One region of the Paenirhizobium cremeum genome, then DNA from elsewhere that is predicted to be linked to it. Evidence: predicted binding sites of a transcription regulator. Region 1 holds the regulator's gene; the other holds the start of a gene.
The links. Region 1 encodes LexA, which represses DNA repair genes until DNA is damaged. Its sites were predicted from a motif close to TGTTCNNNNTGTGTTCNG; they were not measured.

Region 1 (15,943 bases):
TGGGGGGAGAACCGTCTGCCGGTCGTGCCTCCGCCATCCTTTCTGAAAATCCTGGTTCTGCAGTTTCTCAGCCCCTTCATCTACATTCTGATGGCTTCGGCGGCATTTTCCATGCTGCTCGGCGAAATGACCGATGCGCTGTTCATCGCCGTGGTACTGGTCATCAACGGCATCGTCGGCGCGATACAGGAATACTCCGCCGGCAAATCCGCCGAAGCCCTGCGGGCCCTCGAGCAGCCGCATGCCACCGTCGTGAGGGACGGAGCGCGCCAGGTGGTGGATGCCGCCGAACTCGTGCCCGGCGATCTCGTCATGCTCGAGTCCGGGGAACGCGTACCCGCCGATATCCGGCTGCATCGCGTCGAAGGCCTGCAATGCGACGAGGCTGCCCATACCGGTGAGTCGCGGCCGGTGAGCAAGGAGGTGGATGATCTCGTCTTCGCCGGCACCATTGTCACAAGGGGCAGGGCGCGTGGTCTCGTCGTCGCGACCGGTGGCAGGACCGAACTCGGCCGCATCGCCGGCGCCATTCAGGAGCGTTCCACTGCCAAGCCGCCCCTTATGATCCGCATGGAAGATTTCACCCGCCTGATCGCCATAGCCGTCGGCGTGGCCATTGTCTTCCTCGTGGGGATCGGCCTGCTCAGGCAAATGCCGCTCGGCGATCTCCTTACGATGTCCATCGGACTTGCCGTCAGCGCCATTCCCGAGGGCTTGCCGATCGCCATCACCGTCGCGCTTGCCATCAGCATGCGACGCATGGCGCGTGCCAATGTCATCGTCCGTAACCTGCCAGCCGTCGAGGCCCTGGGATCATGCACGATGATCGCCACCGACAAGACCGGCACGCTTACGCTCAACGAGCTGACGGTCACCGACATCCGGCTGCCCGATGAGACGCACTGGCTGCTCGACGCTGAGGCTGATCCCGTTGCCGGCGGCATCCGTAGCCGGGATGGAGACCGGGACGGGCCAAGCCCGGCCGTTGCCCGACTCCTGCGGGCCGCTAGCCTGCCGAACGAGGCGGAGCTGCACCGCGGGGGCATCTTCGATCCGATGGGCGATACCGTCGACATCGCCCTGCTCGCAGCTGCACACAAGGGAGGCGTGTCCCGTGCGGAACTGCTGGAGACTTTCCCGCTGCACAGCCGCATACCCTATGAACCGGAACTGAAGTTTGCCGCGTCGTTTCACCATGGAGAGGATGCCTTGACGGTGTTCGTCAAGGGAGCGCCCGAGATGCTCATGGCAATGTCTGGAACCATGCAGGTCGGCGACGGCGCCGCACCGCTCGACCGCGAGCTTCTGCATGCCCAGGTTTCCGCGATGACGGGTGAGGGCCTTCGGGTTCTCGCCTTCGCCGAGGGCCGGATCGCGCACGACCCGGACGGGCATTATGATCGGCAGTTGCTGATCGATCTCAACTTTCTCGGGCTGGTCGGCATGCAGGACCCGATTCGCCCCGAAGTGCCGGCGGCGCTCGCCGCCTGCCGCACCGCGGGGATCGACGTTGCGGTCATTACCGGCGACGATCCCCGAACGGCCGCGGTGATTTCACGGCAGGCGGGACTGCATTTTTCCGACAACGATATCGCAACCGGCGAGGCCGTCGCCGAGGCGTTGAGGGCAGGGGAAGATGCGCTGGATACCCTGACGCGGCATGTGCGGGTGTTTGCGAGGGTCAAGCCGGAACAGAAGCTTTCCATCGTTCGATCGCTTGTCCGCAATGGCCATTATGTTGCGGTGACCGGCGATGGGGTCAACGATTCTCCGGCGTTGAAACACGCCCATGTGGGGGTGGCGATGGGGCGCTCGGGGACGGATGTCGCCAAGGAAAGCGCCGACATCATCCTGACCGACGATAATTTTGCCTCGATCGTCGCCGGTATCCGCGAAGGCAGGGTTGCCTACAACAATATCCGCAAGGTGATTTTCATGCTGGTCTCGACCGGCGCCGCGGAGGTCCTGCTGTTCGTTCTGGCAATGCTGCTCGGATCGCCGATGCCGATGAGCGCTGTCCAGTTGCTCTGGCTCAATCTTGTGACCAACGGCGTTCAGGACGTGGCTCTGGTAACCGAACCTGCGGAAGGCGACGAGCTTTCGCAGCCCGTAAGGAGGCCGGGAGAACCGATCTTCAACCGCCTGATGATCCGCAGGATACTCGTCGCGACGCTGGTGATGGGTGGCGGCGGTTTTGCGGTTTTCCACTGGCTGTTGTCGAGCGGGCTGTCGCATGTGGCCGCGAGCAATCTACTGCTCCTGCTGTTCGTGCTATTCGAGAATTTCCAGTGCTTCAACAGCCGCTCGGAACGGCGCTCCGTCTTCCGTCAACCGATCGCCTCCAACCCCTATCTTCTGGCCGGCGTGCTGGGGTCCCAGGTGCTGCACATTGGCGCCATGTATGTGCCGGGACTGAATACACTTCTCGGCATTGCACCGATCGGGATCAGGGAGTGGTTGCTGATGCTCGCCCTGGCCTCGGTTCTGCTGCTGGTGAGCGAGGTCGGGAAGTGGCTCTATCGCCGGGATCGCTGAAGGCCTTAACGCGAAACGCCGGCGGATTTCCTCCGCCGGCGTTTCGATAACGGGAATGAATACCGATCAGCGCTTGGAGACCGGAACGTAATCGCGCTTCGGAGCCCCGGTGTAGAGCTGGCGCGGGCGGCCGATGCGCTGCTGCGGATCTTCGATCATCTCGTTCCACTGCGCGATCCAGCCGACGGTGCGGGCAAGCGCGAAGAGAACGGTGAACATGGTGGTGGGGAAGCCGAGCGCACGCAGCGTGATACCCGAGTAGAAGTCGACGTTCGGGTAAAGCTTCTTTTCCTTGAAGTATTCGTCGTTGAGCGCGATCTTCTCGAGTTCGAGAGCGACCTGCATCAACGGATCGTCCGAGTGGCCGGTTGCTTTCAGCACTTCGTACATGGTCTGCTGCATGATCTTGGCGCGCGGGTCGTAGTTCTTGTAGACGCGGTGACCGAAGCCCATCAGGCGGAACGGATCGTTCTTGTCCTTGGCGCGGGCGATATATTCCGGAATGCGGTCGACCGTGCCGATTTCCATCAGCATGTTGAGCGCGGCTTCGTTGGCGCCGCCATGGGCCGGGCCCCAGAGGCAGGCGATGCCGGCCGCGATGCAGGCGAACGGGTTGGCGCCGGAAGAGCCGGCGAGGCGGACCGTCGAGGTCGATGCGTTCTGCTCGTGGTCGGCATGCAGGATGAAGATGCGGTCCATGGCGCGGGCCAGAACCGGGTTCACCTTGTATTCTTCGCACGGCACGGCGAAGCACATGCGCAGGAAGTTGGAGGCGTAGTCGAGATCATTCTTCGGGTAAACGAAGGGCTGGCCGATGTGGTACTTGTAGGCCATGGCGGCGATCGTCGGCATCTTGGCGATCATGCGCAGCGAGGCGACCATGCGCTGGTGCGGGTCGGTGATGTCGGTGGAATCGTGGTAGAAGGCGGACAGCGCGCCAACCGTACCGACCATGACGGCCATCGGATGGGCGTCGCGGCGATAACCGGAGAAGAACTTGCTCATCTGCTCATGCACCATGGTGTGGTGCGTGACGCGATAGTCGAAGTCTTTCTTCTGCGCGGCGGTCGGCAGTTCGCCGTAAAGGAGCAGATAGCAGACTTCCAGGAAGTCGCCTTTTTCGGCGAGCTGTTCGATCGGATAACCGCGGTGCAGCAAAACGCCTTCGTCACCGTCGATATAGGTGATCTTGGATTCGCAGGAGGCCGTCGAGGTGAAACCGGGGTCGTAGGTGAACATGCCGGTGTGTTTGTAAAGCGCGCCGATATCGACGACGTCCGGGCCGATCGTACCCGACTTGATAGCCAGTTCGGCCGACTTTTCCCCGAGTTTCAAAGAAGCGCTTTTGTCCGTCATGCTAATCCTCCGGAATTGGCGGGAGGCGCCCCGAGAGAGCGCCTTGGGTTTAAGCGTAGGGATGTAGCTATATGATACGGAAGTTAATGCCAAGCTAGTCGAAGGGCAAATTGTGCATCGCAAAAGCCTATAAAAGAGGCAGGTGTCGCATTTAATCGATTGAATAAACTTTCGGCCCTCCTGCGCTTCCCCATGCACGCCATAATTGTTAATTTGCAATGGGGCATCCTTCTTCCTCCGGTTGATGAACGAACCGGTCGAAAACAGCGGAAGGCCGTCGCAAGCATTGGCCGGGGGGCTGGTTGGAAAAGGTCGCCGAGCACAAATTTGGAAATCCGGAGGCGGCAGAGCGCCGTGTGTCGCTGCCTTCGGTTGCAGGCGGAAATCAGGCTGTCGGACGCCCGCTAAGACCGACGCGCAATGCTGCCCTGCAACTGGCGGAGGGCTCCGCACGGTTTTGGCAAGCCCTTCGGACGACTTTGGCGCGGGAAGAGACCCGTGGTCACGTCTTCCATTTCGTGCCGGTCTTTCTGGGCGCTGGCGCCGCCGTCTGGTTCAGCCTTGCGGAGCCGCCCGGCGCCATTGCCCTTGCCGTCCTTCTCGGTGTGCTTTCGGTTGCTGCATTGATCGCCCGCTATGGTCCTCCGTTGCCGGCCTATGGTTTGGGGGCAAGCGCGCTTTTCGTTGCCGGCATGGCGCTGGCAAACCTCGAAACGTGGCGGCAGGAAACCGTCATTCTCGATACGCCGGTGACAACAATCGTCGCCGGTGTCGTTGAACGACGGGAGGCCGGTTCCAGAAGCGAATGGCGCTACATCCTGCGGGTGACGGGGACGAAGGATCCCCAGATCCGCCGACCGCCGGAACGAGTCTCTCTTCTTGCACGAGGCAGGCACGCAGCCGCTCCCATCGGCGGCGGCCTGTCCGGCAGGGCGCGCCTTTCACCGCCATCCGGCCCGGCTTTGCCGGGCCTCAACGATTTTGCTTTCGCGAGCTATTTCGACGGAGTCGGCGCTGTCGGTTTCTTTCTCGGGCCACCGACATCGCTGCTGACGGCCGACGATGGCGGAGAATGGTGGCTGCGCCTCGACAGGGCACTTTTTTCGCTCCGCGACGATATCTCGACACGCATCCGCGACGTCGTACCGGGCGATGCCGGTGCGTTTGCCGCCTCCATCATCACCGGCGAGCGGCGTTCAATGTCCAAAGAAGCGACGGAGAGCCTGCGATTGTCGGGGCTTGCCCATATTACCGCGATCTCGGGTCTCAACATGGCGCTCGCTGCGGGGATCTTCTTCGTCGGGCTGCGCAAGCTCTTGAGCTTGCTTCCCGGGTTGTCCCAGTCCATGCCCATCAAAAAGCTTGCGGCCGGAGGTGCGCTTCTCGGCGCATTCGCTTATCTGCTGATCTCCGGCTATCAGGTCTCGGCGGTTCGCGCCTTCCTCATGACGGCGATCATGCTTGTCGCCGTTCTTTTCGACCGTCCCGCGATCAGCCTGAGAAACCTGGCACTGGCGGCGGTTGTGATCGTCGCGGTGACGCCCTCGGCGATCATGGGGCCGAGCTTCCAGATGTCCTTTGCCGCGACCGCCGCCCTGATCGCCGGTTACGCGGCATGGCGTGAGAAGCCGGCAAAGCGGTGGTTTCCCGAGTTCGCCTTTCCCGGCGCCGCGGCGTTGAAATGGAGTTGGAGCGTGATTGCCGGCACGCTCCTGACCTCGCTGATCGGAGGTCTGTCGACTGCTGTCTTCGCCATAGCCCATTTTCACCGTCTGGCGCCCCACAGCCTCGAGGCTAACCTTGCCGCCATGCCCCTGATTTCGCTGATCGTCATGCCGGCCGGGCTTGTGGCGATGCTGCTGATGCCGTTCGGGTTGGATGCCCCGTTTCTTGTGGTGATGGGTGTCGGCCTCGACTGGGTGCTGATGATCGCGAGGGAGGTCGCTGGATGGGGAGAGGGCATCGGTTTCCCGCAGCCGCCCGGATGGTTTCTGCCGGTGGCCTCCGCTGGCCTGCTTTTCCTGACGCTGCTGAGCAGTGTCTGGCGGCACATCGGCACGCTGCTGTTGATGGCGTCGGTATGGGGGCTTGTCGCCGTGCCCGGCGGGATGCCGCGGGCCGATCTTCTGGTCTCGGAGGATGGCCGGCTGGTCGGCCTTTTGCGTTCGCCGGCTTCAATCGCCACGAACCGACCGCGTCCGCCCTCTTTTGTCTTCGATCAGTGGCGCGCGGCCCGGCAATTTAAGGCGCACATCGCCCCGAACGCGATAGCCGCGCCCGCTCCGGAAAAGTCTCCCGGTCCCGACCGCAAGCAGCGAGCGCAGGCGGACCTCGACGCCGTGGCCGAACGCATGCGCAAAGCGCTGGCCGGCGCCGAAACCGGTCGTTTCGTCTGCGAGCCGAAGACATGGTGTGCGGCAAAGCTTGCAAACGGCTGGACCATCGCGACGGTCGAAGACGGTGCTCTTGCCGGCGAGGCCTGCGATATCGCCGACCTCGTGATTTCCGAGCGGCGGCTCGGATTTTCCGCCTGTCGCTCGGGAGCGGCCCTGATTGAGGCCGAAACCCTCAGGCGAACCGGTGCAGTGGAAATTCGCCTCGCTGACCGCATCAGTCGGCAAATGACGATCAATGCTTCTTTTGACGGACCGCCGCGTCCCTGGTCACAACATCGCTATTATGATTGGCGCAGCGGCACATTTCCGGCGGTGCGAACGTCACTCGGGATCAGCCATTTGGACGCAACGGCCAAGTTCGAAGCGGAAAAGACCCCGGTTTCCGGATCTGGACCGGCTGTCAGTGATAACGACGAATAAGGCCGACCAGTTTGCCCTGGACCTTCACGCGGTCGGGTCCGAAGATACGTGTCTCGTAGGCCGGATTGGCGGCTTCGAGGGCAATCGAGGCGCCGCGACGGCGGAAGCGCTTCAATGTCGCCTCCTCGTCATCGACCAGCGCAACGACGATGTCTCCAGGACTGGCCGTCGACGTATTGCGGATGATGACCGTGTCGCCGTCAAGAATGCCGGCTTCGATCATCGAATCGCCTTTTACCTCAAGCGCATAATGCTCGCCGGAACCGAGCATCTCCGCCGGAACGGTAATGTCATGCGTGTTGTTCTGGATCGCCGAGATCGGTACGCCGGCAGCGATGCGGCCCATGACGGGCACATTGACGGAATTGGTGTTTTCCGCTGCGGGTCTGGCGGCGGCCACCGGCGCCGGCTTTCCAAGGCTGCCCTCGATGACGCTCGGCGAAAAGCCACGGCGGGGTTGAAGGCTTGGCGTATAGGCTTCAGGAAGCTTAATGACTTCCAGCGCGCGGGCACGGTTGGGCAGGCGGCGAATAAAACCGCGTTCCTCGAGTGCGGTAATCAGCCGGTGAATACCGGACTTGGAGGCGAGATCGAGCGCATCCTTCATCTCATCGAAAGACGGAGGCACACCTGATTCCTTCATCCGCTCGTGAATGAAGAGAAGCAGTTCCTGTTGCTTGCGCGTCAGCATGTTGCGGTGCCCCGATGTATGAAACAAATCCAGAACAGACACTATATGTTCCATTTGTGTTCCGCAAGTACCTAAATTTCCGTGAAGGAGTAATCAATGATCGTCATTTTTCTCCAGGCAAACGCAAGGCGGACCCTCTGAGGTCGTGCCGGCTTGCCAATCTAGGGCAAAGCGCTAAAACCTGCGCTGGATGCAATGGCGAGCGAGGGGGCTCCGGAAATGTCCGATCATCAGGAAAGCCTGCGGGCGCTCGACCATGTAGTATTGCCGGTTGCGGGGCTCGAAGAGGCGCTTGCACGTCTGAATAGCCTGGGTTTCACGGTGGCGGCCGAGGCGCGCCATCCGTTCGGCACCGAGAACGCTTGCGTGTTTTTCTCGGACGACACCTATCTGGAGCCGCTGGCGGTGGCGAGCCGCGAGGAATGCGAGGCCGCTGCCCGGGAAGGCAATGTTTTCGTCGCGCGCGATCAGGCATTTCGTTTCCGCCGCGGGGAGGGTGGCTCGGCGATCGTCGTCAAAAGCGGTGATGCCGCGGCAGACCACGAAAGATATTGCGAGGAAGGCTTTTCCGCCGGTGACATGCTGTATTTCGAACGGCCGCTGAAGCTGTCGGACGGCGCTGAAACGATGGCCGGCTTTCGCCTGGCCTTCGCGGCCGATCTCCGCTCGCCGGATTTCTTCCTGTTCGCTTGTCAGCGCGTCAACGCCTTGCCGGCCGATCGCGGCGGTCTGGAGCGTCACGACAACGGTGTGCTCGGCATCGCCGCCATCGTCCTGGGCGAGGAGAATCCTTCGGATTTCCAGTACATCCTTGAAACCGTGTTCCGCCAACGCGAAATAGAGGCGCATTCGTTCGGCATCGGCCTGCAGTCGGCCAATGCACGCATCGAGGCGCTGACCCCTTCGGGATTGAGCGGCTACTACGGGATCTGTCCGAATCTGCGGGAAAGGGGTCTGATAATGGCCGCAATCGTCTTTAGGGTCGGCGATATGGGCGTGACAGAGCGGCTGCTCGCTGATAGGGGCATCGCATTCGTTCGCCATGGTGCGCGCCTCGTCGTGTCCCCGGTTGCGGGGCAGGGCGTTTCTTTTGTTTTCGAGGATATCGCATGAGCAATTCCACCAATTCCGAAGTCTTCGTGGGCGAGGGCGCTAATCGGGTGCTTTTTTCCAACAGTGCCCGCTTCGCCTTGATTGCCGGCCCCTGCCAGATGGAAAGCCGCGATCACGCCTTCATGATCGCCGGCGTGCTGAAGGAGCTTTGCGACAAGCTCGGCCTTGGTCTCGTCTACAAGTCGTCCTTCGACAAGGCGAACCGCACCTCTCTCTCCGGCAAGCGTGGTATCGGGCTTGAAAAGGCGCTGGATGTATTTGCCGACCTGAAGAAGGAATACGGCTTCCCCGTTATCACCGACATTCATACGGAGGAGCAGTGCGCAGAGGTCGCTCCGGTCGTCGACATGCTGCAGATCCCGGCCTTCCTGTGCCGCCAGACGGACCTGCTTGTCGCTGCGGCAAAGACCGGCCGCGTCATCAACGTCAAGAAGGGCCAGTTTCTCGCGCCCTGGGACATGAAGAATGTTCTTAACAAGATAACCACCAGCGGGAATCCTAATGTTCTGCTCTGCGAGCGTGGCGTTTCCTTCGGCTACAACACGCTGGTTTCCGATATGCGGGCGCTGCCGATCATGGCGGAAACCGGGGCTCCCGTCGTCTTCGACGCCACCCACTCGGTACAGCAGCCGGGCGGTCAGGGCGGATCGACCGGTGGCGACCGGCGTTTTGTCGAAACGCTGGCGCGCGCGGCGATTGCCGTCGGTATCGCCGGACTTTTCATCGAGACGCACGAGGACCCGGACAATGCGCCGTCCGATGGGCCGAACATGGTGAGGCTGGATGACATGCCGCGGCTTCTCGAAAAGCTCCTTGCTTTCGATGCGGTCGCGAAGAGCAACTGACGCTTTCCTGTTTGGCTGATAATGATGCGCCGGCTTCGAACGAGGCCGGCGCTCTGTTTTCCATCGCGGTCGGGCCTTTGTCCGGCAAGCGACTTTAGCAGATGCCGCGCCGGCCGCGATGTCACACGCTTGCCATTGTATTTTCCCTTGCTTCGATTAAGAGAAGGCCATCCTTTTCTCTCGACTAAGAGCCATCAGGGAGCCAACATGACCGCCATTACCGACATCATCGGCCGCGAAATTCTCGACAGCCGCGGCAATCCGACCGTAGAGGTCGACGTCTATCTCGAAGACGGCAGCATGGGCCGCGCGGCGGTTCCGTCGGGTGCTTCGACCGGCGCGCATGAGGCCGTCGAACTGCGCGACGGCGGCAGCCGTTACCTGGGCAAGGGTGTCGAGAAGGCGGTCGATGCCGTCAACACCGAAATCTTCGATGCGATCGGCGGTCTCGATGCCGAGAACCAGATCCAGCTCGACCGGATCATGATCGAACTCGACGGCACGCCGAACAAGTCGCGCCTTGGCGCCAACGCCATCCTCGGCGTCTCGCTCGCCGTCGCCAAGGCAGCAGCCGAATCCTCTGGCCTGCCGCTTTATCGCTATGTCGGCGGTCCGAACGCCCATGTTCTGCCGGTTCCGATGATGAACATCATCAACGGCGGCGCGCATGCCGACAACCCGATCGACTTTCAGGAGTTCATGATTATGCCGGTTGGCGCGGATAACATCCGTGATGCCGTCCGCATGGGTTCCGAGGTCTTCCACACTCTGAAGAAGGAACTGGCCGCCCAGGGTCACAACACCAATGTCGGTGACGAAGGCGGTTTTGCTCCGGGTCTCGAAAGTGCGCCCGCCGCGCTCGACTTCATCATGAAGTCGATCGAAAAGGCCGGTTATCGTCCGGGCGAGGACATGTTCCTTGCGCTCGATTGCGCCTCCACCGAATTCTTCAAGGACGGTAAGTACGTTCTGGAAGGTGAAGGCCGCACCCTCGAGCCGGAAGCCATGGCCGACTACCTCGCCGAGCTTGCCGCCAAGTATCCGATCATCTCGATCGAAGACGGCATGGCTGAAGATGATTGGGCCGGCTGGAAGGCCCTGACCGACAAGATCGGCTCCAAGGTTCAGTTGGTCGGCGACGACCTGTTCGTTACCAACTCGGCCCGCCTGCGCGACGGCATCAAGATGGGTGTTGCCAACTCCATCCTCGTCAAGGTCAACCAGATCGGCTCGCTCTCCGAAACCCTCGACGCCGTCGAGACCGCTCACAAGGCCCGCTATACCGCCGTCATGTCGCATCGTTCGGGCGAGACCGAGGATTCGACGATTGCCGACCTCGCCGTCGCCACCAACTGCGGCCAGATCAAGACCGGTTCGCTGGCCCGTTCCGACCGGCTCGCAAAGTACAACCAGCTGATCCGTATCGAGGAAGGCCTGGGCCCGCAGGCCCGTTATGCCGGCACCTCCATCCTGCGCGGCTGATCGTCCGATCCGACCATTGCAGCCCGTGCCCCGAAAGGGGTGCGGGCTTTTTCGTTGGCGCCTTCTTTCGGTCAACGAACGGTTAAGTTCTGCTCGGTAATTTGAGCAGACGGTTTTGCGTTTCAGGGCATCGTGGGTATGTGGACCAGGCATCACAAGAAGAGAAAACTCGGACGTCTTGTTCTTCCCGCTGTCACTGTCGCCTTTCTCTCCTATTTCGGCTATCATTCCATCCATGGAGGCTTTGGTCTGCGTGCGGCCCAGGAATTCGAGCGTCAGCGTGTGGAGCGCAGCGCCGAGCTTGCCGAACTTGTCTCGCAGCGCAAGCGTCTTGAAAGGCAGGTGGAGCTGATGAGCGACGGCTCTCTTGAGCGCGACATGCTCGATGAGAAGGCGCGCTATCAGCTCAACATGTCTCGGCCGGACGAAATCGTCATTTTCAACAAGGCTCTTTGATTAACTGAAATCTGGTTAATCGAAAAATTCATAAAAAATTCATATGCTTGCATTGAATGCGAGCCATGCAATTCTGGCATTGCGGTTGGGCCCTTTCTTGCTTATTCTGCCGCCAACCAAATTGACCATAACGCACGGGAGGGATGAATGGCGCCGCGCAAATCCGCGACTGCTACCAGCCGCAAGGCCACGGCCAAGCCTGCCAAGAAGGATTTCACCGAAGGGGCGATTGCCGAATTCGACCGCGAGACGGAACTTAAGGCCTATCGCGAAATGCTTCTGATCCGCCGCTTCGAGGAAAAGGCCGGCCAGCTCTATGGCATGGGTTTCATCGGCGGGTTCTGTCACCTTTACATCGGCCAGGAAGCTGTCGTCGTCGGCATGCAGATGGCGCTCAAGGATGGCGACCAGGTCATTACCGGCTATCGCGATCACGGCCATATGCTGGCCTGCGGCATGAGCGCCCGCGGTGTCATGGCCGAGTTGACCGGTCGTCGTGGCGGTCTCTCCAAGGGCAAGGGCGGCTCGATGCACATGTTCTCCAAGGAGAAGAACTTCTACGGAGGCCACGGCATTGTTGGCGCCCAGGTATCGCTTGGCACCGGTCTCGCTTTTGCCAATCGCTACCGTGACAATGGTCTCGTGTCCGTTGCCTATTTCGGCGATGGCGCCGCCAACCAGGGGCAGGTCTACGAAAGCTTCAACATGGCTGAGCTCTGGAAGCTGCCGGTGATCTACGTGATCGAGAACAACCGCTACGCCATGGGGACCTCGGTTTCCCGCGCGTCCGCCCAGACAAATTTCTCTCAGCGCGGCGTGTCCTTCAATATTCCCGGCATTCAGGTCGATGGCATGGATGTTCGCGCCGTGCGCGCTGCAGGTGAGCAGGCTGCCGAATACTGCCGTTCCGGCAAGGGCCCGGTCATCCTTGAAATGTTGACCTATCGCTACCGCGGCCACTCCATGTCCGACCCGGCCAAGTATCGCTCCAAGGATGAAGTGCAGAAGATGCGATCCGAGCACGACCCGATCGAGCAGGTCCGCAATCGCCTGCTGGAAAAGGGCTGGGCAAGCGAAGAAGAGCTGAAGCAGATCGACAAGGATGTTCGCGACATCGTCGCCGACAGCGCCGATTTCGCCCAGGCCGATCCAGAGCCGGATGCATCCGAGCTCTACACCGATATCCTGTTGTAAGTTGGGGGAGGGTAAGCCCATGCCAATCGATATTCTCATGCCCGCCCTTTCTCCGACCATGGAAGAGGGTACTCTCTCCAAGTGGGTCAAGAAGGAAGGCGATGCCGTGAAGTCCGGCGATGTGATCGCCGAAATTGAAACCGACAAGGCCACCATGGAAGTGGAGGCGGTCGACGAGGGTGTGCTCGGCAAGCTTCTGGTTGCCGCCGGCACGGAAAACGTCAAGGTCAACACGCCGATCGCGGTTCTGTTGCAGGAAGGCGAGACCGCATCCGACATCGGGACCGAAAAGCCGGCCGCTCTGCCGAAGGCGGACGCTGCTCCGGCTCCCGCCGCTGTCGAAGCCGAAAAGCCGGCTGCTTCCGCGTCAGTTCCGGCTGCGCCCGTTGCAACCGTCGCCGCCGATCCGGATATCCCGGCCGGCACCGAAATGGTGACGATGACCGTTCGTGAAGCGCTTCGCGAAGCCATGGCCGAGGAAATGCGCGCCAATCCGGACGTCTTTGTCATGGGTGAGGAAGTCGCCGAGTATCAGGGCGCCTACAAGATCACGCAGGGCCTTCTGCAGGAATTCGGTCCGAAGCGCGTGGTTGACACCCCGATCACCGAGCACGGCTTTGCCGGCGTCGGCGTCGGTGCTGCCATGGCGGGCCTTCGCCCGATCGTTGAGTTCATGACCTTCAACTTCGCCATGCAGGCGATCGACCAGATCATCAACTCCGCCGCCAAGACGCTCTACATGTCCGGCGGTCAGATGGGTGCGCCGATTGTCTTCCGCGGCCCGAACGGCGCTGCGGCCCGCGTCGCGGCCCAGCACAGCCAGGACTATGCGGCCTGGTACAGCCACATTCCCGGTCTCAAGGTCATCCAGCCCTACACGGCTGCCGATGCCAAGGGTCTGCTGAAGGCTGCTATCCGCGATCCGAACCCGGTGATCTTCCTCGAAAACGAAATCCTCTACGGTCATTCCTTCGAAGTGCCGAAGCTCGATGATTTCGTCCTGCCGATCGGCAAGGCGCGTATCCACAAGGCCGGTACCGACGCGACCGTCGTGTCTTGGGGTATCGGCATGACCTATGCCACCAAGGCCGTCGAGGAACTGTCCAAGGAAGGCATCGACGTCGAGCTGATCGACCTTCGCACCATCCGTCCGATGGACATTCCGACCGTTCTCGAATCCGTCAGGAAGACTGGCCGTCTCGTCACCGTCGAGGAGGGCTATCCGCAGTCGTCGGTCGGCACCGAAATCGCCACCCGCGTCATGCAGCAGGCCTTCGACTACCTCGATGCGCCGATCCTGACGATTGCCGGCAAGGACGTGCCGATGCCTTACGCGGCCAACCTCGAAAAGCTGGCGCTGCCGAATGTCGGCGAAGTCGTCCAGGCGGTGAAAACCGTCTGCTACAAGTAACGGGAGGGTAGTAACATGCCGATCAACATCACGATGCCGGCACTCTCCCCGACCATGGAAGAGGGCAATCTCGCCAAGTGGCTCGTCAAGGAAGGCGACCAGATCAAGTCTGGCGATGTGATTGCCGAGATCGAGACCGACAAGGCGACCATGGAAGTGGAAGCCGTTGACGAGGGCACGCTTGCGAAGATCCTCGTTCCGGCCGGAACCGAAGGCGTTAAGGTCAATACCCTGATCGCCGTTCTCGCCGCTGAAGGCGAGGATGTTCAGGCAGCGGCTGCCGGCGGCGCTACCCCGGCTCCGGCTGCTAAGGCTGAGGCCGCACCCGCTGCCCAGCCCGCTCCGGCTGCCGCAGCGCCTGTTGCTGCCGCGTCTCCGGTGGCTGCCGCACCGGCAAAGTCGGATGGCAATCGCGTCTTCGCTTCGCCGCTGGCCCGTCGTCTGGCTAAGGAAGCCGGTCTCGACCTTTCCGTCGTTTCCGGCACCGGCCCGCATGGCCGCGTCGTCAAGAGCGACATCGAGAAGGCTGTTGCTACCGGCGGTGCAAAGGCTGCACCGGCACCGGCTGCTGCCGCATCGGCCGCCGCTCCGGCTCCTGCCCTTGCCAAGGGTGCGGGCGACGACGCCGTGCTCAAGCTGTTCGAGCAGGGTTCCTACGAAGTTCTGCCGCATGACGGCATGCGCAAGACAATCGCCTCGCGCCTTCTGGAATCGCACCAGACCGTTCCGTCCTACTTCGTCTCGATGGATTGCGAGATCGACGCACTCTTGAAGCTGCGCGCCGACATCAACGCGTCCGCCCCGACGGTAAAGACGGAGAAGGGCGAAGTTGCGACTTTCAAGCTGTCGGTCAACGACTTCATCATCAAGGCGATGGCGCTCGCGCTTCGCGACGTTCCGGCGGCGAACGCTTCCTGGACCTCGACGGCACGCCTCCTGCACAAGCATTCGGATGTCGGCGTGGCGGTTGCCATTCCGGACGGCCTCATTACGCCGATCATCCGCAAGGCCGAGCAGAAGACGCTGTCCGTCATCTCCAACGAGATGAAGGACCTCGCCAAGCGTGCCCGTGACAAGAAGCTGAAACCGGACGAATACCAGGGCGGTACCACTGCGGTGTCCAACCTCGGCATGTTCGGTGTGTCGAACTTCACCTCGATCATCAACCCGCCGCATGCTTCGATCGTCTCGATCGGCGCCGGCATTGAAAAGCCGGTGGTAAAGAACGGCGAAATCAAGATCGGCACGGTCATGACGGCGACCTTTGCCTTCGATCACCGCGTCATCGATGGAGCGCTCGGCGCCGAACTTGCTTCGGCCTTCAAGCGCTATATCGAAAGCCCCATGGGAATGCTGGTCTGACCGGAGAGCGGTTCGATGAAATCCGTTCTCTGCTACGGCGACAGCCTGACCTGGGGATACGATCCGGAAAGCATAGGCCGACATGCCTATGAGGATCGTTGGCCGAGCGTACTGCAAAGTGCGCTCGGAACCGGGGTCAGCGTCATCGCCGAGGGGTTGAATGGGCGAACCACCGCCTATGACGATCATCTCGCCGACTGCGAACGCAACGGCGCGAAACTGTTGCCGAGCGTGTTGGAGACGCACAAGCCGCTGGATCTCGTGATCCTCATGCTCGGAACCAACGACATGAAGCAGGCCATAGCCGGCACGGCGATTGCGGCTTCCAAGGGTATCGACAGATTGATCCGGCAGATTAGGCTGCACGATTGGGGTTTCGATTTCGATGGACCCGATGTGCTGGTGGTTTCGCCGCCGCCGATCTGCGAAACCGCAAACGTTTCCTTCTCTGCCATGTTCAAGGGCGCGTTGGACGAATCGGCCATGCTGGCGAGCCTTTATCGGGATCTTGCCGATGAGAACGGTTGTGGTTTCTTTGATGCCGGTCTCGTGGCGAGGACGACGCCGCTTGATGGAATTCATCTCGATGCGGCGAATACGCGCGCCATCGGGCGAGGTCTCGAGCCGGTCGTGCGCATGATGTTGGGTTTGTAATTTCGATCCGAAAAAATTGATCAGGATC
Region 2 (15,943 bases), 2.1 Mb from region 1:
CGAGACGTTGAAAAATCCGCCGAAGAGCCTGAAGGAGCTGGTGGAAGGCAACCCCGAAGAGAAGATCGTGATCGAGGATCCGCGCACCTCGACGCCCGGTCTCGGCCTTTTGCTCTGGGTGAAGTCGGTCTATGGCGACAAGGCCGCGGACGCCTGGGGCAAACTCAAGGGCCGTGTGCTGACGGTCACTCCCGGCTGGTCGGAGGCCTATGGCCTGTTCACCAAGGGGGAGGCACCGATGGTGCTGTCCTATACGACGTCTCCGGCCTATCACATGGTGGCTGAGAACACCGACCGTTACCAGGCTGCAGAATTCTCCGAGGGGCACTACATCCAGATCGAGGTTGCCGGACTTCTCAAGAAGGCGCCGCAGAAGGAACTGGCCAAGGAATTCTTGCAGTTCATGGTCAGCCCCGGCTTTCAGGACGCCATACCGACCAATAACTGGATGATGCCGGTCGGTCCGACCTCGGAAGCGTTGCCGGACGCCTTCGGCAAGCTGGTCTCGCCGAAGGACACCTTCCTGATGAGCCCGGACGAGGTTGCCGCCAACCGCAAGGCATGGATCGACGAATGGCTCGCCGCCATGACCCTGAATTGAGCGGGACGGTTTTCCAGTTCATGGATCTTCGCGAGAGGCTGCCGGCGCTTACCGGTGGCCTCGTCGCATTTTCGGCGATTGCGGCCTTTATCGGCATTGCTGTCGTTTCGCTCCTTCAATTCGGCGGGGAAGGCGCGCTGCTGTCCGTGGCCACCGATCCGGTGGTCGGCGCCGTGTTGCGTTTCACGCTGTTTCAGGCGGTGTTGTCGATGCTGCTTTCGGTCGCGTTTGCTATACCGGTTGCGCGGGCGCTTGCGCGGCAACCGCGATTTCCCGGACGTGTCTGGCTGATCCGGCTGATGGCGGTGCCGATGGGTCTGCCGGTGCTGATCGGAGCACTCGGCCTGCTCGGCATCTGGGGGCGACAGGGCCTCGTCAACGACATGCTCGTCCTGCTCGGTGCGGGCCAGCGTTTCAGCATCTATGGGCTCGGCGGCATCCTGCTTGCCCACGTCTTCTTCAACATGCCGCTTGCGGCGCGGCTGGTCCTTGCCGCTCTCGAACGTATTCCGGCGGAGTACTGGCGCACCAGCGCCGGTCTCGGCATGGGGTCGCTTTCCAATTTCCGCTTCATCGAATGGCCTGTCATCCGGCGCATCCTGCCGGGGATCGCCGGGCTGATCTTCATGCTCTGTATCACCAGTTTCACGCTCGTACTGCTGCTCGGCGGGGGGCCGGCGGCAAGCACGATCGAGGTGGCGATCTATCAGGCGCTGCGGCTCGATTTCGATCCGCCGCGCGCGATATCGCTGGCGCTCCTGCAGATCGCGGTAACCGGTGTCATTCTCGGCTTGTTGTCGCTTGCCGGAACGCCGTCCGATCCGGGCGCGTCGGCCGGTGCTGCCGTCAGGCGTTTCGATGGACGCGCTCCGGTCACGCGGGTGCTTGACGGCATAGCGATCCTCGCCGCCGCGCTCTTTCTCGGGCTGCCGCTCGGGCAGGTGGCGATATCCGGCCTGAGGGCCGATCTCCTCAAGCTGACAGGCGAGAAGGCCTTCCAGGATGCGGCGCTGACCAGTCTCGCCATTGCGGCCTCGGCGGCAGTCATTTCCGTTGCGGCGAGTGTCGCGATCATCGAGGCACGGGCGGCGTTGCCCGCCGGCAAGCGGCGATCTCAGCCGGCAATGGTGTTTTCCGGACTGCTTGCAGCCTCGTCCTCGCTGGTGCTGCTGGTGCCGACGACGGTGCTGGCGACCGGGTGGTTCATGGTGCTCAGGGCCTACGGCAATACTTCTGCCTTCGCGCCGCTGGTCGTGGTGTGCATCAATGCCCTGATGTCGCTGCCCTTTACCATGCGCGTGCTGGCGCCTGCCTTTGCCGAACACCGGGCGAGAACGGCGCGGCTTGCCGCAAGCCTCGGCATGCATGGCCTTGCCCGTCTGAAATTCGTCGACTGGCCGGTGCTGCATCGGCCGATACTGACCGGATTTTCCTTTTCGATGGCATTGTCGCTCGGCGATCTTGGCGCTGTGGCGCTGTTCGGTTCGGAAAACCTGACGACCCTGCCCTATCTGATCTATAGCCGGATGGGCAGCTATCGCAGCGACGATGCCGACGGTTTCGCCTTCCTGCTCGGTCTCGTCTGCCTGATACTGGCGCTGGCCGGAACGTGGGGAACCGCATCAGGAGAGGGGCGTGCCGATGTCGGGTAACGCGACGGGTGACATCGTGCTGGACGGCGTAAAGCTTCGCCTCGGCGAAGCCGTGTTCGATTTCGACTGCCGCATCGGCGCCGGGCGTATCACCGCCATTGCCGGTCCATCGGGCTCGGGCAAGTCGACACTCCTCAACCTGATCGCCGGTTTCGAGCGACCCGACCGGGGCCGGGTGCTGATCGCGGGCGAGGATGTGAGCGGGCTTGCGCCCGGCAGGCGGCCGGTCTCGCTGGTCTTCCAGGACAACAACCTCTTTTCCCATCTCGATGTCTTCACCAATGTCGGGCTCGGCATCGATCCGGGGATGCGGCTTTCCGCTGCGGACCGGGAGGCCGTCTCCATGGCCCTGTCTCGCGTCGGGCTTGCGGGCTATGACAAACGCAGCCCGGCGACGCTTTCGGGCGGAGAGCGTCAGAGAGCGGCCTTTGCAAGGGCGCTGGTGCGACGCAAGCCGGTCATGCTGCTCGACGAACCGTTTGCCGCGCTCGATCCGGGGCTGAGGTCGTCAATGGCGGATCTGCTCATCGATCTGCACCGAGAGACGGGTGCGACGATCGTCATCGTCAGCCACGATCCGGACGAAGTGGCCCGGCTTGCGGGAGACGTCCTGTTCCTCGACCGGGGCCGGATCGTTTTCGACGGGCCGCATGACATGTTTGCGGAGACGGTCGATATCGAGGCGATCGGGCGGTTTCTCGGCCATTCGGGCGGCTGAGTGTGCCATTCCCGGTCGGTTCGCCTTAATTTGGACGTTCACCGGTGGCATGCGCTTAAGGAATGGGTGGTTTTCTTTTGTCGTCCTAGTCTTTTTGCGCCCACCTGCGCATCTTTTCCCTTATGCAAATTTATCCATATCCGATGAATGATGTTAAATGGATGGTGCCGAAGGATCGATTCTCGCAGGTCGCAACGGCAATTTTTTCCCGGACGCCATCGGTCCGGATCGCGGTAGGATGGTAGTGGGGCAGGATGCAGGTAATCGCCGATAAGAGCACAGCGCCGGTCGCTCGCGTTCGGCGGCGCCGATCGCCTGGCTTGCGGCGCGGGCTCGTCGCAACGCTTTCGGCCGCGCTCATGCTGACTTCCTGCCAGTCGCTGTTCGAGCAGGCCTATGTGCCGACGGTCAGCCCCTCCAGCAATCCGCAGATCGTCGACGAGGTGCAGAAGAACGATCCGCGCGCTCAGATGGGTGCGCGCGAGCATCCGCGCATCGTTGCAAGCTATGGCGGGGAATATCACGACGAAAAGACCGAGAAGCTGGTGGCGCGCATCGCCGGCGCCTTGACGGCGGTCTCGGAAAACCCGGCGCAATCCTATCGCATCACCATTCTCAATTCGCCGGCGATCAACGCTTTTGCGCTTCCCGGCGGCTATCTCTACGTGACGCGCGGACTGCTGGCGCTTGCCAACGACGCTTCCGAAGTCGCAGCCGTACTGTCTCACGAGATGGCGCACGTGACCGCCAATCACGGCATCGAGCGGCAGCGCCGCGAGGAGGCCGAGGTGATCGCGAGCCGCGTCGTCGCGGAAGTGCTGTCGAGCGATATTGCCGGCAAGCAGGCGCTGGCGCGCGGCAAGCTGAGGCTTGCGGCCTTTTCCCGCCAACAGGAGCTGCAGGCCGACGTGATCGGTGTGCGCACACTCGGCGAGGCCGGATACGATCCTTATGCCGCAGCTCGCTTCCTCGATTCCATGGCGGCCTACAGTCATTTCACGTCTGTCGATCCGGATGCGGACCAGAGCCTCGACTTCCTGTCGAGCCATCCGAACGCGCCGCAGCGCGTCGAGCTTGCCCGCCGGCATGCGCGCGCCTTCGGGCCGGAGGGCACGCATGGCGAGACCGGCCGCGATTATTATCTCAACGGCATCGATGGGCTGCTTTACGGGGACAGCCCGCAGGAGGGTTATGTCCGTGGACAGACCTTCCTGCACGGAAGTCTCGGCATCCGCTTCGACGTGCCGGAAGGCTTCCAGATCGACAACAAGGTGGAGGCGGTGCTGGCGACTGGCCCCGGCGACGTGGCGATCCGCTTCGACGGCGTGGCGGACAACCAGAAGCGCAGTCTGGAAAACTACATTTCGAGCGGCTGGGTGACAGGGCTTCTGCCCGAGACGATCAAGCCGATCACAGTCAACGGGCTCGAAGCCGCGACAGCGAGAGCGACCGCCGACCGCTGGGATTTCGACATCACCGTGATCCGTATCGGGTCGCAGATCTTCCGGTTCCTGACCGCGGTGCCGAAGGGCAGCGCCATGCTCGATCCCACGGCCGAAAAGCTGCGCTCGAGCTTCCGTCGGATCACGCCGCAGGAGGCCGCCTCGCTGAAGCCTCTGCGCGTGCGTGTCGTCACCGTCGGGGCGGGCGAGACGATTGGCTCGCTTTCGGCGCGGATGATGGGAACGGACAGGAAGTTGGAACTGTTCCGGCTTATAAACGCACTGACGCCGACTTCCACCATTCAGCAGGGAAGCCGGGTCAAGATCATTTCCGAGTAACCGGCGCCGATCAGAAGGACATTTCGAGCTTTTCTCCCGTCCGGGGGGCGACGCCGGCAAGCGCCGTCTTCAGCTTTTCCATGGCGCGGGTCTCGATCTGGCGCACGCGCTCCTTGGAAATGCCGAGTTCGACGCCGAGCTCCTCCAGCGTGACGGCGTCTTCCGTCAGCCGCCGTGCCTTGATGATGTGGCTTTCTCTTTCGTTAAGGCCGGTCATGGCTGCGCGCAGCCATGCGCTCCAACGCTCGCCGTCGATGATGCCGCTGACCTGCTCGTCCGGCGGGGGCTCGTCGCTTTCCAGCATATCGAGCTGTTCCGTACCCTCGCCATGCCGGCCGGCGACCGGAGCCTGCAGGGAGGCATCGTTGCCGGAAAGCCGTGCATCCATGGACTGGACGTCGGCGAGGCTGACGCCGAGAGCGGAGGCGATTTCCTGGTGGATGGCCTGTTCGCTCAGGCGGTTATCCCCACGGGCGAGCTTGGCGCGCAAGCGCCGCAGGTTGAAGAACAACGCCTTCTGGGAGGAGCTCGTACCGCCCCGGACGATCGACCAGTTGCGCAGGATATAGTCCTGCATGGAAGCCCGGATCCACCAGCCGGCATAGGTGGAGAAGCGCACCTCGCGCGCAGGATCGAAGCGGGCGGCGGCTTCCAGAAGCCCGATATAGCCTTCCTGTATCATGTCGCTCAACGGCAGGCCGAAGCCACGAAATTTCGAGGCCATGGCGATCACCAGGCGCATATGGGCCTGGGCGATGCGGTTGCGGGCCTGCTGGTCGTTTTCGTCCTTCCAGCGGATCGCGAGATCCAGCTCTTCCTCCCTGTCGAGATAGGGCTGGGCCATAGCAAACCGGATGATATGTCTGTCGGCGGACATGGATTTCATCGTCGTCTCCATGGAATGCGCAACGCTGCGGGACTATCCCGCCGGAACGAAGTTTCAACGGACGAGGGACGCTCCGGTTCCATGGCGGACGGGGCTTTTTTCAGCGAGCCGCCGGACGGGATCTTCCAGTCGTCGCCCTATTCTACGCATCAGGATGGCGCGTGGTTTTGTCGTAATCGCGGGAAAAGCGATTCCGGCAGTATTTTTTTGGTCGTAAAGCGATGGGAGAAGGCGGCCCGGCTCAGTTGCCGTTGCCGAAAGGCTTTCCCAGGAGGTCGGGCGGCAGCCGATGCACGGGAATAAGGGAAAGCCTCGGTACCGGCCAGCCCTTGGCGTCCGGCATGAAGACCAGCCTGTAGCGGGCGAAGACATTGGCGAGCAACAACGAGAACCAGCCTCCGTAGGAGAGGCCCGCGATTACGTCGCTCGGATAATGGGCGGAGACCATGACGCGGCTGAAGCCCATCCAGAGTGCCAGCAGGATGAAGGCCAGCCGGTAGCGGGGCACGAGCAGGATCAGCACCATGAAGATGGCGCCGACCGTCGTGGCATGGCCCGAGGGGAAGCTTTCGAATTTCGAGCCGCTGAAGGAGGAAAAGCCGAACGAGCCCCACTCGTCGAACTGGCTCGGCCGAGCGCGGCCGATGATCCGCTTCAGCAGGTTGGCCGAAAGCCCGGAAAGAGCGACGGCAAGGAAGAAATAAGCGCCGATCTGGGCGGCATAGAGGGCGCGAAAGCCGCGCTTCACGCTGCGGGACAGGCGGAAGGAGGAGAGCCCTTCGAAGAACAGGATGGCCGAGGCGATCAGGATCCAGCCCGAACTGCCGAAATCGGTGATGAGCTCGCCGAGCGAATGGGTGAAGGGGCCGGCCGGCCGCACCGCACCGACCGCCGTGTCGAAGACGAGGAAGGACAGAAGCACCAGATTGGCGGCGACGATCGCGAAGATCTGCCAGTAATGGGGTGCCGGAGGGTGGCGGTTCGCGTCCCGTCGCTTCTTGAGCCAGGCCCAGGTGGTTTCGATGCCCTTCACGTATGCCTTCCGCTTATTCCCGTTCCGCCATTCATGGATGCCGGGCATCCACATGGCATGCCGCCGCGGCAAGATGGTTGCCGCGGCAGCGAATTGCAAGGGCGATTGCGTCGCCGGCCACCGATCCGGTTCGGTTTGGTCCGGGAATGCCTTCGACGACCCTATGTCTTTCCGGAAATCTCTCCGATTTCCACGATCATGCGGCGGCGGAAAGCGCCTTGAATTCGGCGAGGATCGCATCGCCCATTTCGGCGGTGCCGACGCGGGTTGCGCCTTCGGCCATGATGTCGCCGGTGCGGATGCCCTTGTCGAGCACGTTGGCGATCGCCTTTTCGAGGTTGTCGGCTTCCTTGACCATGTTGAAGGAGTAACGCAGGCACATGGCGAAGGAGGCGATCATGGCGATCGGGTTGGCAATGCCCTTGCCGGCGATATCGGGCGCCGAGCCGTGCACGGGCTCGTACATGGCCTTGCGCTTGCCGGTCTTGGCATCCGGTGCACCGAGCGATGCAGACGGCAGCATGCCGAGCGAGCCGGTGAGCATGGCTGCCACGTCGGAGAGCATGTCGCCGAACAGGTTGTCGGTGACGATGACGTCGAACTGCTTCGGCGCGCGCACGAGCTGCATGCCGCCGGCATCGGCCAGCATGTGTTCGAGCTTCACGTCCGGATACTTGGTCTTGTGGGTCTCGGTGACCACCTGGTTCCAGAGCACGCCGGATTTCATGACGTTGCGCTTTTCCATCGAGCAGACGGCGTTCTTGCGGGTGCGAGCCAGCTCGAAGGCGACGGAGGCGATGCGTTCGATCTCGTAGGTGTCGTAGACCTGGGTGTCGATGGCGCGCTTCTGGCCGTTGCCGAGGTCCGTGATGGTCTTCGGCTCGCCGAAATAGACGCCGCCGGTCAGTTCGCGCACGATCAGGATGTCGAGGCCTTCGACCAGTTCCGGCTTCAGGGAAGAGGCTTCGGCGAGGGCCGGATAGCAGATCGCCGGACGCAGGTTGGCGAAGAGCTCGAGATCCTTACGCAGGCGCAGAAGGCCTGCTTCCGGACGTACCTCGTAGGGCACTGCGTCCCACTTCGGGCCGCCGACCGCGCCGAACAGCACGGCGTCTGCGGCGAGCGCCTTCTCCATGTCGGCATCGGTAATCGCGACGCCATGGGCGTCATAGGCGGAACCGCCGACGAGGCCTTCGTCGGTGGTGAAGCCTGCGCCCTGTTCGGCATTCATGTAGTCGATGATCTTGCGCACTTCGGCCATGGTTTCCTGGCCGATGCCATCGCCGGGCAGAAGGAAGAGATTGCGCTGTGTCATGGGGAAGCCTCCCTGGCTTTGAAAGAGTTGCCGCCTTCTATCGGGCAAAGCCCTGCGTTTCAAGGACGCTCAACAGCAGAACGGTACGGTGGGAGGAGCCGTAGCCCTGGGCATCCCGGCGCGAGGGCTCAGGCCGCCGCGCCGGTATCGTTTTCCGAGGTCATATTCGAGAAGCGTCAGGCCCAGGGATGGTTGACGGCGTTCGTCTTTTCGAAGGAGGCAATGGCGCCGGCCTTTTCCAGCGTCAGGCCGATGTCGTCGAGGCCGTTCAGCAGACAATGGCGCTTGAAGGCGTCGATCTCGAACTTGATGCGGCCGCCATCCGGGCCAGTGATTTCCTGGGCTTCCAGATCGACCGTCAGCACGGCGTTGGAGCCGCGACCTGCGTCGTCCATCAGCTTGTCGAGTTCTTCCTGGCTGACGACGATCGGCAGGATGCCGTTCTTGAAGCAGTTGTTGTAGAAAATATCGGCAAAGCTCGTGGAGATCACGCAGCGGATGCCGAAGTCGAGCAGCGCCCACGGTGCATGTTCGCGGGACGAACCGCAGCCGAAATTGTCACCGGCGACCAGTATCTTGGCGTTCTGGTAGGCAGGCTTGTTGAGGACGAAATCCTCGTTGAGCGTGCCGTCTTCCTTGTAGCGGGCTTCGGCGAAGAGGCCTTTTCCGAGACCGGTACGCTTGATGGTCTTCAGATAGTCCTTCGGGATGATCATGTCCGTGTCGATATTGACGACCGGAAGCGGCGCGGCGACGCCGGTGAGCTTTTCGAACTTTTCCATCAGACCCTGCCCTCGGAATGCAATTCAGGAATTTCCGCAGCCCTTAGAGGAAAATTGTGCGGATTTGAAGGTCTTTATTGCCCGAAAGTGTACGCTATCGCCGTCCGCGGCCGTTTTTGCCGCCAGCTTCCGCCGCTCCAACAGGGTCCAGGCCTCAGAGATCGATGATCGTGCCGCGTCCGTCGTTCCAGATGCGCATCTCGCGCTCACCGGATTTCTTGCCTGCCTTGGCATAGACGGGGGCTGCCTTGGTCCGCGCGGTCAGCATGCGGTAGGCGAGCGAAAGCGTCAGCACGGCACCGGCGATCAGCGTCAGCGAGACGGTGAAGGCAGCGGCTGCGGCAATCACGACGATGCCGGCAAGACCCAGAGCGACGGAACGAAGATTCTGCATGTTCGAAATCCTTTCTCGTTCATCAAGGTGGTCCTTCTTCATCGGGAATGCAAGGGCTTTCGAGCAAATGTCGGCTTGCGCGAGGGGGCAAAGATTGGCAGAACGCTGGCATGACTTCCTTTGCCGACGACCACCCTTCCAGATTGCGCCGTTCCGTCCTGAGCGTGCCTGCCGTCAACGTTCGCGCGCTCGAAAAGACCCATGGTCTCGCCTGCGACGCCGTCATCTTCGATCTGGAGGACTCGGTCTTTCCGGATAAAAAGGCCGAGGCGCGCGACAATCTTTGCCGTTTCTTCGCCGAAACGCCGCTTCGCGGCCGCGAAGCCGTTATCCGCGTGAACGAGATCGGCAGCGATTATTTCGCAGAGGACATGGCGGCTGTGATTGCATGCCGGCCCGATGCCGTCCTGCTTCCCAAGGTCGATGGACCCGATGCCGTTCGTGCGGTCGCGGATCTCCTGTCGGAGGCCGATGTGTCAGAAGGTCTCAGGATATGGGCGATGATCGAGACGCCACTCGGCGTGCTGAATGCGGGCCAGATCGCCGCTTCCGGCCGTACCGCCGGCGGTCGGCTCGACTGTTTCGTCGTCGGCCTGAACGACTTGAGAAAGGCGACGGGCGTGGCACCGGAGCCGGAACGCATCTATCTCGTACCCTTCCTGATGCAGGTGATCCTTGCAGCGCGCGCCTATGGACTCGACGCCATCGACAGCGTTTCGAACGATTTCCGCGATCTGGAGGCTTTCGGCCGCGAGTGCCTGCAGGGCCGCTCCATGGGCTTCGACGGCAAGATGCTGATCCATCCGGCGCAGATCGAGGGCGCCAACCGGCATTTCGGTTTTTCCCCGGAGGCGGTCGCCGAGGCCAGGGCGATCGTTGCGGCCTTTGCCGATCCGGCAGCGGCTGCGCTCAACGTCATCAATGTCGAGGGCCGCATGATCGAGCGGCTGCATCTCGATGAGGCTGAGAAACTTCTCGCGAAAATCGCGATCATAGAACAGAGAGAAGGCAAGATATCGTGAAAGTCTATCGTTTCCTCACAGGCCCGGATGACGCATCCTTCTGTCATCGGGTCACCGACGCTCTCAACAAGGGCTGGGAATTGCACGGCGCGCCGAGCCTTTCCTTCAACGCCGCGACCAACCAGATGTATTGCGGCCAGGCCGTGGTGAAGACCGTGCATGGCAAGGACTACGATCCGTCGATGAAGCTCGGCGAGCAGTGAGCCGGATAAAGGTCCGCCGTTCCGGCGGACCTTCGCGATCATTCGGGTCTCATTTGACGGCGGCGTTGCCGCCATCGGCATAAAGCGCCGAACCGGCGACGAAGCTCGACAGCGGGCTTGCGAGGAAAAGCGCTGCCTGGGCGATCTCCTCCGGTCTTGCGATTCGCTTCAATGCATGCAGGCCTGCGGCCCAGTCCTTCTGGGCCTCATCTCCGGCCATGGCCGTGTCCGTGCCGCCGGGCAGAAGCGCGTTTGCGCGGATGTTCCGGCTTCCATAGTCCGCGGTAATTCCCTTCACCAGCCCCATGAGCCCTGCCTTCGCGGCCCCGTAGGCCGCCATGCCGGGCAGACCTACGCTGGTGCCGACGAAACTCGAAACGAAGACGAGGGCGCCCGCGCCGCTTTCCAGCATGGCCGGGATCTGGCGACGGGCGCCGAGAAAGGCCGATGTCAGGTTGGCGGCAAGCGTGTCCTGCCATTCCTTCGGGGCAATTTCCGCAAGCGGCCTGATCGGGCCGACCGTGCCGGCATTGTTGATCGCGATATCGAGCCTGCCGAACCGGCCTGTGGCGGCAGACACCAGTTCCGCGTGGGTTTCGTCCAAGCCGACGTCGCCTGCGACGGCGAGGGCCGTTCCGCCTTCCTGCCGGATGGCGTCGGCAACCTCGTCCAACGCCCTGCGGCCGCGAGCGTTCAGGACGACGGATGCGCCTTCGGCGGCAAGCAGCATGGCCGTTGCACGGCCGATGCCCGACGATGCACCGGTAATGATGGCGACTTTGTTTTTCAGAACCGACATGAGGACCTCCTTGAAATGGAGGCCAAGGGATAGGGGCGTGACAATGCAGCCGCCACCCGTTTCCTGCGTGGCCGGCTCAAGCCTGCGGATCTCGGCCGGAATTGCCTGCGCCTGCGGAATTCGGCCTGAAGCATTTCCGGCGAAAGTGGAAGCCGCTTTTGCTGGAGTTGCTCCTAGCGATCCGCAGCGGCGTCCTCGGCGCTTTCCTCGATGCGTTCCATGTCGTCATCGGAAAGGCCGAAATGATGGCCGATCTCATGGATCAGCACATGGGTGATGATGTCGCCGAGCGTCTCTTCGTTCTCCGCCCAGTAATCGAGAATCGGACGGCGATAGAGGGTAATGCGGTTCGGCATTTCGCCGGTTTCCATGGTGAAGCGCTCGGAAATGCCACGTCCCTCGAACAGGCCGAGCAAATCGAAAGGCGTTTCGAGCGCCATGTCCTCGAAGACCTCGTCCGTCGGAAAATCGGCGATCTCGATAATCAGGTTGCCGGTCAGCGCACGAAACTCCTCCGGCAAATGGCCATAAGCCTCGATCGCCAACGATTCGAATGCGCTGATCGTCGGTGCGTGCCTGTCACGCCAATCTTCGGTCTGGTCAATGCGGGCCATCGTAGCTCCTTGTCGAGCCCTTCATATAGGATCTTTGCCGTCGCTTTTCGAGTGGGAATCCCGTCAAGGAATAAATTCACAGCAAATGTGGTTGACTCTTTGCAAAAGCTCTGGAATCCATAGGAACATATAGAGAACAAATTGACGGGAGAAACGTCATGGGCGGGAACGCTCTGGCGCAGGAAAAGCTTTTTGCCTTGCGCAAGGCGATTGCGAAGATCGAAGGCAAACCTGTCGCGGACGGGTTGATGCCGGTCGCTGGCGATATGGCTGCCCGGACTTCCGACGGTTCCGGTGGGAGGATGGACGGTCTCGGAGACCTTCTTCCCGAGGGCTTTCCGGCCGGGTCGATGATCGAGGTGCGCGGTGTGACGATGCGGGATGCGGCGGCAGTCAGCGGCTTCGGTCTCGGGCTCTGCCTGGCGTGCCGACCCCACCGGCCGGACAGGCGGATCCTCTGGATCGGCGAACGGTCCGTCGCCCGGGAGGCGGGTCTACCTCATGCGGCGGGCCTTGCCGATTACGGCTTCCGGCCGGGCGAATTGCTGCATGCCATGCCGAGGAAGCTCGAAGATGCGCTGTGGCTGGCGGATGCGGCGCTTTCCTGCAGCGCCTTTTCCGCCGTGATGCTGGAGGTTCAGGGCAATCCGCGCGGCTTCGGCCTGACCGAGAGCCGGCGGCTCAGCCTGAAGGCCAAAGGAAGTGGCGGCTTCCTGCTTCTTCTGCGGCAGGCGGGCGAAGAGGAAACAAGCAGCGCTTCCCTGCGCCTGCGCATCGAACCCGCGCCGGCAGCGGCGCGGTCCTTGTCCGGCGGGACGATGCTTGGCGGCAGCATCGGCAACCCCGTCTTTCACCTTGTTCCGGAAAAGAGCCGGCTTGCGGCTCCCCCCGACCTTACCCTGGAGTGGAACCCCCATGACCGTCTGTTTTACCCCGCAACTTCCCCTTCTTCCAGCGGGGCACTCCCCTTCCGTCCGGCGCATTCTGGCGCTCTGGTTTCCCCGGCTTTCGACCGACAGGCTGGCGCGACGGCGCTGGGGCCTGTCATGGCGTTCGAAAGGGCGTCCTGAACATCCGCCGGTTGTCTGCGCCGGCCGGATGCAAAACAGCATGCGGCTGACGGCGCTCGACGAGGCGGCCGAGGCAATCGGCCTGAGGGTGGGACAGGGACTTGCGGAAGCGCGGGCAATCTGCCCCACGCTCGAGGTCGTGGAAGCCGACCAGCATGCGGATCGGCATTTTCTCGAGGCGATTGCCGACTGGTGTGATCGCTATACGCCATTGGTGGCGATCGACGGGCTCGACGGGCTTCTGCTCGACATTACCGGCTGCGCTCATCTCTTTGGCGGAGAGCAGGGCCTGATCGACGATATTCTGCGGCGTCTTCTGCAACTCGGCCTTGACGTGCGGGGGGCGATTTCCTCGACCACTGGCCTTTCCTGGGCGGCGGTGCGGTTTTCGGACAGGCGGGTGATTGCCGACGAGGCGATGGTTGCGGTCCTTTCGGCCCTGCCGATGCGGGCGCTGCGCATCGACACCGATATGTCGTTGACGCTCGCCCGGGTCGGCCTGAAACAGGTGGGCGATCTCCTGGCTGCGCCGCGCGGACCGTTGACGCGGCGTTTCGGGCCGGAACTTCTGCTCAGGCTCGACCAGGCGCTTGGGCGGGAGGGCGAACCGATCGTGCCGCGTCGGCCGGTCGCCCTTCTTTCGGTCGAGCGGCGTCTGGCTGAACCGGTGCGCGACGAGGAGGCGATCCTCGATCTCGTCGGGCGGCTGGCGGCGGGGCTGAAATCCGGGCTGGAAGGACGTGGCGAAGGCGGGCGCCTCTTCGAACTCCTGCTGTTTCGCGTGGACGGACGCGTCTTCCGCATCGAGATCGGAGCGGCAAGCCCCTTGCGCGATGCTTCTCGGATCAAGGCCTTGTTCAACGAGCGCATGGCCGTGCTTCATGACGATCTGGATGCCGGCTTCGGTTTCGAAATCATCAGGCTCAATGTCTTGCAATCGGAACCTCTCGATCAGAAACAGGCGATGTTCGGTTCCCGGCTGTCCGGTTCCGATCAATCCCCTGATTTCATCGACCGGGTGGCGGCGCGCTTCGGGCGGGATTTTCTCAGGCAGCCCGTGCTTCATGCCAGCCATTGGCCGGAGCGGGCATCGAGCCTTGCTCCGCTTGCCGACATGGCGCGATCGGCTGCGGCGGATGTGGCGCGACCGGTCCGCAATGAACGGCCGATCCGGCTTCTTGCCCATCCCGAACCGATCGAGGTCATGGCCGAGGTGCCGGACGGCGCTCCGGTCGGATTTCGCTGGCGTCGCGCCCTGCACCGGGTCGCCCGGGCCGAGGGACCGGAACGGCTGAGCGCGGAATGGTGGGTTGACGGCGAGGATACGCCCCCACGGGATTACTTCCGCATTGAGGACAGCGCCGGCCATCGGTTCTGGCTTTATCGTCAGGGACTTTACGAACGCGGCGCTACCGATCCCGGTTGGTTCATGCAAGGGCTCTTCGCATGAGCACGCCTGTTTTCTTCGAGATCGGGGCGGCGAGCAACTTCTCCTTCCTCGAAGGTGCCGCGCATCCCGAGGAGATGGTTGCGACGGCCAATGCGCTTGGCATCGCAGGGCTCGGACTTGCCGATCGCAACACAGTTGCGGGCGTGGTGCGCATGCATGCCGCAGCGAAAGTCACGGGTTACGCCATCAGGCCCGGTGCCCGGCTCGTTTTTGCCGATGGCACGCCGGAGCTTCTGGCCTATCCGATGAACCGGCGCGGCTGGGGACATCTCTGCCGGATGCTGAGTGCGGGAAACCTGCGATCGGAGAAGGGCATTTGCACACTCTATGAGGCCGATCTTCTCGAATGGTCCGAAGATCTCATGTTTGTGGCCATGGCGCCGGCATTCGCCAACCCCGAACAGGCGGAAGCGTTTTGCGGACGCCTGGCAGTTCTTGCCGCATATCTGACGGATCAGCTCTATCTGGCGCTGGTACCGCGTTATAACGGCCTCGACCGGCTAACCTTCGCCCGGCTGCAGGCGATGGGCGAACGGCTTTCCATCCCCCTCATTGCCAGCAATGCGCCCTTTTATCACGTGCCCGAACGCAAGCCGCTTGCCGATATCGTCACGGCCATTCGCGACCATGTGACGCTTGCTGAAGCCGGCTTCCGTCTCGCTGCCAATGCCGAGCGGCATCTGAAGCCGCCCGGTGAAATGGCGCGGCTTTTCCGTCTTTATCCCGACGCCATCGAGGCGACCGCCGATTTCTTCGGCCGGCTCGATTTCTCCCTCGATGAGCTCAGTCATCAATATCCCGATGAAACGGTCGATGGCGAGCCGGCGGACAGGGCCTTGCGCCGGCTGACCTATGAGGGGGCTGCCCGGCGCTTCCAGGAAGGCGTTCCGCCCAAGGTCGCAGACCTCCTCGAATACGAACTGAAGCTGATCGCGGACAAGCGTTACGAACCTTATTTCCTGACCGTCCACCGCATCATCACCTATGCTCGCAGTCAGGACATTCTCTGCCAGGGACGCGGATCGGCCGCCAATTCCGCGGTGTGCTACTGCCTCGGCATTACCGAGGTGGATCCGTCGGCGACGACGCTGCTCTTCGACCGCTTCATTTCGACCGAACGCGAGGAGCCGCCAGATATCGATGTCGATTTCGAACATGCCCGGCGCCAGAAGGTCATCCAGTTCATCTACGACACATACGGGCGCGAGCATGCGGCGCTGACGGCGGCCGTCATCAGTTACCGGGCCCGTTCGGCCGGCCGTGAGACTGCCAAGGTTTTCGGTCTTTCGGAGGATGTGCAATCGGCGCTTGCGGGGTCGATATGGGGCTGGTCCACATCCGAAATCTCGGAACGCGAGGCGCGGGCGGCAGGGCTCGAACTTGCCGATCCGACAACCCGCAGCGTCCTCGGTTACGCGTCGGAACTGATCGGGTTTCCCCGGCATCTTTCCCAGCATGTCGGCGGTTTCGTGATCACCCGGGACCGGCTCGACGAGGTGGTTCCGATCATGAACACTGCCGATGGCCGTTACATGGTGGAGTGGAACAAGGACGATCTCGATACGCTGAAGATCCTCAAGGTCGACGTTCTCGCACTCGGCATGCTCACCTGCCTTGCCAAGG

Region 2: the regulator LexA is predicted to act here: its motif matches at 11,922-11,939, upstream of ACLBKR_RS17715 (ImuA family protein).

Annotation. Positions count from the first base shown of each region.
Region 1 is NZ_CP180217.1:1,588,209-1,604,151, forward strand. It holds gene ACLBKR_RS08045 (cation-translocating P-type ATPase) at 1-2,535, shown strand, start outside; gene gltA (citrate synthase) at 2,602-3,891, opposite strand; gene ACLBKR_RS08055 (ComEC/Rec2 family competence protein) at 4,371-6,707, shown strand; gene lexA (transcriptional repressor LexA) at 6,688-7,398, opposite strand; gene ACLBKR_RS08065 (VOC family protein) at 7,618-8,511, shown strand; gene kdsA (3-deoxy-8-phosphooctulonate synthase) at 8,508-9,356, shown strand; gene eno (phosphopyruvate hydratase) at 9,564-10,838, shown strand; gene ACLBKR_RS08080 (FtsB family cell division protein) at 10,977-11,294, shown strand; gene pdhA (pyruvate dehydrogenase (acetyl-transferring) E1 component subunit alpha) at 11,442-12,488, shown strand; gene ACLBKR_RS08090 (pyruvate dehydrogenase complex E1 component subunit beta) at 12,508-13,899, shown strand; gene ACLBKR_RS08095 (pyruvate dehydrogenase complex dihydrolipoamide acetyltransferase) at 13,915-15,261, shown strand; gene ACLBKR_RS08100 (SGNH/GDSL hydrolase family protein) at 15,277-15,915, shown strand.
Region 2 is NZ_CP180217.1:3,665,763-3,681,705, reverse strand. It holds gene thiB (thiamine ABC transporter substrate binding subunit) at 1-601, shown strand, start outside; gene thiP (thiamine/thiamine pyrophosphate ABC transporter permease) at 574-2,253, shown strand; gene ACLBKR_RS17770 (ATP-binding cassette domain-containing protein) at 2,243-2,971, shown strand; gene ACLBKR_RS17765 (M48 family metalloprotease) at 3,331-4,752, shown strand; gene ACLBKR_RS17760 (RNA polymerase factor sigma-32) at 4,763-5,638, opposite strand; gene lpxE (lipid A 1-phosphatase LpxE) at 5,880-6,671, opposite strand; gene leuB (3-isopropylmalate dehydrogenase) at 6,868-7,986, opposite strand; gene leuD (3-isopropylmalate dehydratase small subunit) at 8,163-8,768, opposite strand; gene ACLBKR_RS17740 (hypothetical protein) at 8,923-9,162, opposite strand; gene ACLBKR_RS17735 (HpcH/HpaI aldolase/citrate lyase family protein) at 9,273-10,184, shown strand; gene ACLBKR_RS17730 (DUF1737 domain-containing protein) at 10,181-10,387, shown strand; gene ACLBKR_RS17725 (SDR family oxidoreductase) at 10,437-11,186, opposite strand; gene ACLBKR_RS17720 (metallopeptidase family protein) at 11,360-11,800, opposite strand; gene ACLBKR_RS17715 (ImuA family protein) at 11,959-12,870, shown strand; gene ACLBKR_RS17710 (DNA polymerase Y family protein) at 12,911-14,320, shown strand; gene ACLBKR_RS17705 (error-prone DNA polymerase) at 14,317-15,943, shown strand, end outside.